Linked DNA regions of Anaerobacillus sp. CMMVII. Each later gene encodes a partner of the first gene's protein in a complex. Links are inferred from orthologs where the notes say so. Each region holds a gene or a part of one and is shown in the gene's direction. Other genes may lie near its edges.

Region 1 (2,988 bases):
TACATTGAATACAGTGGTGTCTATGGAGAGGTAGAAGTTGTCGAAAAAGTAAGCAGGAGCCTTGAGATAACGAAATTGTTTTATGGTGGCGGAATAGAAACATTGGAGCAAGCGAAAGAAATGGCCCAATACGCAGATACAATTATAGTTGGGAACATTATCTATGAAAATATTGAGCAAGCGTTAAAGACCGTTAAATGTAAATTGTAGAATTATCTTTGGATAGGCTATGAAGTGTTACTACAAAATAATTCTGCATTTTACATTCTTAATTTAATATATTAAAATAAAAACAGAACATACGTTTTGGTGGTGAGGGTAATAATGAATGTACAAGCGGTATTAAATGGGTTAAATAATGAACAACGAGAAGCGGTTAAGCATACTGATGGTGCTTTGTTAATTATGGCTGGAGCAGGATCAGGAAAAACAAGAGTATTAACAAATCGAATTGCCTACCTAATTGGCGAAAAAGAGGTTGCTCCTTGGTCAATCTTGGCCATCACTTTTACGAATAAGGCAGCCAAAGAAATGAAAGAACGTGTAAAGAAAATCATTGGACCTGTTGCAGAGGATATTTGGATATCGACATTCCACTCTATGTGTGTCCGAATTTTAAGAAGAGATATTGACAGAATTGGGGTAAAACGTAATTTTACCATTCTTGATCCAGGTGACCAGTTGTCAGTCATCAAGCAAATTTTAAAACAAAAAAACATCGACTCAAAGAAGTTTGAACCTAGAAGTCTTTTAGGTAGCATTAGCGGTGCTAAAAATGAATTGAAAACAGTCAAGGACTATGCGAAAACTGCTAAGGGTCCTTACGAATCGACAGTTGCGGATGTGTATGAGGCTTATCAGAAAGAGTTGCGAAAAAACCATGCTCTAGACTTTGATGATTTAATCATGACTACGATCCAACTGTTTACACAGGTTCCGGAAGTACTCGAGTTCTACCAAAGAAAATTCCAATTTATCCATGTTGACGAATACCAAGATACGAACAGAGCCCAATACATGTTAGTAAAAATGTTAGCGGAACGTTATAAAAACATTTGTGTGGTTGGGGACTCGGATCAGTCTATTTATGGCTGGCGTGGAGCTGATATTTCTAATATCTTATCGTTTGAAAATGACTATCCAAAATCAACGACAATCAAGCTAGAGCAAAATTATCGTTCGACAAAAACGATTCTTCGTGCCGCAAATGAGGTTATTAACAATAACTTTAACCGTAAACCGAAGAATCTATGGACGGAAAATCAGTCTGGTGAAAATATTGCTTGTTTTGTTGGTGATACTGAGCATGATGAAGCATATTTTGTTGTTGGAAAAATTAAAGAGTTAATGAAGGAACACGACTATAAGCTTACAGATATGGCGATTTTGTATCGTACCAACGCGCAATCTCGTGTAATCGAGGAATTATTAGTGAAATCGAACATCAACTATAATATCGTTGGTGGGACAAAGTTCTACGACCGAAAAGAGATTAAAGACGTGTTGGCTTATCTACGCGTAGTAGCTAACCCTGACGATGATATTTCTTTACGAAGAATTATAAATGTTCCGAAACGAGGGATTGGCGCAACGACCGTTGATAAGATTGCAGAATTTGCTGCATCGCAAGGAATTTCAATTTTCCAGGCGTTACACGAAGTTGAGCAAATGGGCTTAGCGAAAGGTGCAACAAATAAACTTGTAGAGTTTATCGATCAAATGCGGGGTTGGGTTCAGTTAGAAGAATATTTATCAGTGACGGAACTTGTTGAGGAATTACTAGATAAAACAGGTTATCGTGAAATGTTAAAAAATGAAAAAACGATCGAAGCCCAAAGTCGTCTTGAAAATATTGATGAATTCCTGTCAGTTACCAAAGAGTTTGAAAAGAAGAACGATGATAAATCGTTAGTAGCCTTCTTAACAGACTTGGCACTTATCGCTGATATCGATAAAGTGGATGAGGATGAAAATGAGCAAAAAGACTCAGAAAGAGTGTTGTTAATGACGCTCCACTCTGCAAAGGGATTAGAATTTCCAGTTGTCTTTTTAATAGGTATGGAGGAAGGAGTTTTTCCTCACAGCAGATCTCTTTTTGAAGAAGAGGAGATGGAAGAGGAACGAAGGCTTGCCTATGTGGGAATTACCCGAGCGGAGCAACGCCTGTATTTATCTTGTGCGAAAATGCGAACTTTATTTGGCCGCACAAATACAAATCCGCAATCTCGTTTCATTAAGGAAATTCCTAGTGAAGTATTAGATTCACTTAATGAGGAAAAAGAAGCAGCGCCGGCGTGGGCTAAAACGTCTCGTTCAATGTCTACTAGCGGCGGAGGCTTTGCTGCCACGCAAAGACAAAGAATGACAACAACGTCGAAACCACAAATGACAACTACAGGTGGAGATCAATTCACATGGCAGGTAGGCGATAAAGCAGAACATAAAAAGTGGGGGATTGGTACGGTTGTGAGCATAAAAGGCTCTGCTGAAAACGTGGAGTTAGACATTGCCTTCCCACAACCAATTGGAATTAAGCGCCTAGCTGCTAAATTCGCTCCAATTACAAAAGTATAATGTAGAATTCAAAGTGTAGAATGTAGAATTGGTGCTTCTAAGTATTACTAGCAAAAACTCTACCCTTTACACTCTACACTGTAAAGGAAGAAAGGAAGAATGGAACGTATGGAAGCTGAGAAAAGAATAGCTGAACTAAGAGAAACGCTTGAGGAATATGGTTATCACTATTATGTATTAGACAAACCGATTGTGTCCGATGCTGAGTACGATAAAGCGATGCATGAGCTTATTCAGCTTGAACGTGAAAATCCAGAGTTGATTACGGAGGATTCGCCTTCTGTTCGAGTCGGTGGCGAACCGCTCCCTTACTTTGAAAAGGTTCAACATGATATTCCAATGTTAAGCTTAGGGAATGCGTTTAATGAACAAGACCTTCGAGATTTTGATCGTCGTGTGTCTGAAGGATTTGGT
Region 2 (2,905 bases), on another replicon or contig:
TTGTTACTTTCGTAAAAATCCCAAAAGCCGGATTTTTACACATAAACATTAAAATGTCACTACTTATTTGGTAAGCATTGCTCTTTTCTTACTTGTTCTACTGGGTGAATTCTTCGTCTAAGAGATTGTTCCAATTATTTTAGGTTAAATAGCAATGTTTACGAAAAGAGCCTAAAATTAGCATGCCTAAAAGTTTTAATACTATAAACAATTGTTCAATAATGTTAATTAGTGAAATCAGTGTATCACGTGCCAAAATCTGCCGAATGTATTTTTTATCACAGAAGAATATATGTTCGTAAATGATGTTTGAATATGATAAGCTTGTGATATAATGGTTAAAGCGGATTTAGACAGACTTTGTGACAACAACGATGAAAAATCGTTCACTAAAAATACAAAATTGGAGGGGGCAAATTTGGAGCAATTTCAGCTTGTTTCAAAATATGAGCCACAAGGTGATCAGCCCGGTGCGATCACTGAATTAGTTTCTGGAATAAACGAAGGAAAACGAATGCAAACTTTGCTGGGGGCTACAGGGACAGGGAAGACCTTTACGATTTCCAATGTCATTAAACAAGTGAACAAGCCGACACTGGTCATTGCCCATAATAAAACGTTAGCCGGCCAGCTTTACAGTGAGTTTAAGCAATTTTTCCCTAATAATGCTGTTGAATATTTCGTTTCGTATTATGACTACTACCAACCAGAGGCCTACATTGCCCATTCGGATACATACATTGAAAAGGACGCCAGCATTAACGACGAAATTGACAAACTACGTCACTCAGCAACTAGTTCTTTATTCGAGCGCCAGGATGTCATTATTATTGCCAGTGTCTCATGTATTTATGGGTTAGGTTCACCTGAGGAATATCGAGATCTAGTTGTCTCTCTTCGTACAGGCATGGAAAAAGACCGCAATCAGCTTCTTCGTGATTTGGTAGACATTCAATATGACCGCAATGACATTAATTTTACCCGTGGAACCTTCCGTGTTCGTGGGGATGTCGTTGAAATTTTTCCGGCTTCAAAAGACGAGCGCTGTATTCGTGTTGAGTTTTTTGGGGATGAAATTGACCGGATGACAGAAGTTGATGCTTTGACCGGTGAAATTCTTGGCGAACGTAGCCATGTCGCTATTTTCCCAGCATCCCACTTCGTTACTCGTGAAGAGAAACTAAAAAATGCGATCGTTCATATTGAAGCTGAACTTGAAGAGCGACTGAAGGAGCTTCATGAAAACGGGAAGCTCCTTGAAGCGCAGCGACTTGAGCAACGAACCCGCTACGATATTGAAATGATGCAAGAAATGGGTTATTGCAACGGAATTGAAAACTACTCGCGCCATTTAACGTTTCGTGAGCCAGGTGCGACACCATATACTTTACTTGATTTCTTTCCAGAAGACTTTTTGATGGTTGTCGATGAGTCCCATGTAACTCTGCCTCAGGTTCGAGGGATGTTCAATGGTGACCAAGCTAGAAAACAAGTGTTAGTCGACCACGGATTCCGCTTGCCTTCAGCGAAGGACAACCGGCCGCTACGCTTTGAAGAATTTGAGAAAAAGGTTAAGCAAGCGATTTTTGTTTCAGCAACACCAGGTCCTTACGAATTAGAACATACACCGAAAATGGTTGAGCAAATTATTCGCCCAACAGGACTGCTTGACCCTACAATAGATGTACGACCAATTCATGGTCAAATTGATGATTTAATTGGCGAAATCCATGACCGTGTCGAAAAAAATGAACGAGTCCTTGTGACGACATTAACGAAGAAAATGTCTGAAGACTTGACCGACTATTTAAAAGAACTCGGGATCAAGGTTCGCTACTTACATTCTGAGATTAAAACGTTAGAGCGGATCGAAATCATTCGTCAGCTCCGCTTGGGCACGTTTGATGTCCTTATCGGGATTAACCTGCTTCGAGAAGGGCTTGATATTCCTGAAGTTTCACTCGTGGCGATTTTAGATGCTGACAAAGAAGGGTTTTTACGCTCAGAACGCTCGTTAATTCAAACAACAGGTCGTGCAGCCCGAAATGCTTCTGGACATGTCATTATGTACGCCGATAAAATCACCAATTCCATGGATATTGCGATCAAAGAGACAAATCGTCGTCGCGCAATCCAAGAAGCATATAACTTAAAGCACGGAATTGTCCCAACAACTATTCAAAAGGATATACCGGATCTTATCAAAGCTACATTAGTAGCAGAAACAGACGAAGACTACGTAGCACCGCCAATCACGAAGTTAAGCAAGAAAGAACGTGCTGCCGTGATCGAGCGAATGGAAGCAGAAATGAAAGAAGCGGCAAAAGCATTAAACTTCGAACGCGCTGCCGAGCTACGTGATTTAATATTGGAGTTAAAAGCGGAAGGGTGACATGAATAAATGGCTTTAGAAAATATCGTTGTAAAAGGGGCGCGTTCTCACAATTTAAAAAATATTGATGTAACAATCCCCCGAGACAAGCTCGTTGTTCTGACAGGCTTGTCTGGATCAGGTAAGTCGTCTTTAGCTTTTGACACCATTTATGCAGAAGGACAACGGCGTTATGTAGAATCACTTTCAGCGTACGCACGTCAATTTTTAGGACAAATGGACAAGCCGGATGTCGATGCGATTGAAGGGTTATCTCCAGCAATCTCAATTGACCAAAAAACGACGAGCCGAAACCCTCGATCGACAGTAGGTACTGTCACTGAAATTTATGATTATTTACGACTTCTATATGCTCGCATCGGGCGTCCAGTTTGTCCGAAGCATGGGATTGAAATCTCATCCCAAACAATTCAGCAAATGGTCGATCAAATCATGGTTTTCCCAGAACGTACGAAAATGCAGATTTTAGCTCCGGTAGTTTCAGGACGCAAAGGTGAGCATGTAAAGACGTTA

The links. Proteins that work in one complex are often made in the same cells at the same time.
Region 2: the proteins of pcrA (region 1) and uvrB are in contact, whole or in part, in a crystal structure (PDB 7EGT), measured with the Thermus thermophilus proteins. The link is inferred for Anaerobacillus sp. CMMVII from one-to-one orthologs. Residues at the interface, in WP_096412145.1 of Thermus thermophilus: His654, Arg656, Phe657, Gln666, Asp668, Glu669, Lys680, Arg681, Leu682, Ser683, Lys685, Tyr686, Ala687; in WP_096411307.1 of Thermus thermophilus: Glu23, Leu25, Arg26, Asp27, Gly28, Glu29, Arg30, Phe31, Arg55, Glu326, Asp327, Phe328, Glu379, Ser382, Gln383, His398, Gly400, Arg401.

Annotation. Positions count from the first base shown.
Region 1 is NZ_JACEHK010000001.1:398,871-401,858, forward strand. Bases 10-2,949 are described here. They hold pcrA (DNA helicase PcrA), read left to right. Parts: upstream 10-324; coding sequence 325-2,574; downstream 2,575-2,949. Other genes in these bases: pcrB (heptaprenylglyceryl phosphate synthase), read left to right, coding at 10-210; ligA (NAD-dependent DNA ligase LigA), read left to right, coding at 2,674-2,949. Outside these bases: more of pcrB, read left to right, coding at 1-9; more of ligA, read left to right, coding at 2,950-2,988. UniProt on the Escherichia coli protein: A helicase with DNA-dependent ATPase activity. Unwinds DNA duplexes with 3'-5' polarity. Translocates on single-stranded DNA with 3'-5' polarity. Initiates unwinding more efficiently from a nicked substrate than double-stranded DNA.
Region 2 is NZ_JACEHK010000017.1:255,698-258,602, forward strand. It holds uvrB (excinuclease ABC subunit UvrB), read left to right. Parts: upstream 1-418; coding sequence 419-2,392; downstream 2,393-2,905. UniProt on the Escherichia coli protein: The UvrABC repair system catalyzes the recognition and processing of DNA lesions. A damage recognition complex composed of 2 UvrA and 2 UvrB subunits scans DNA for abnormalities.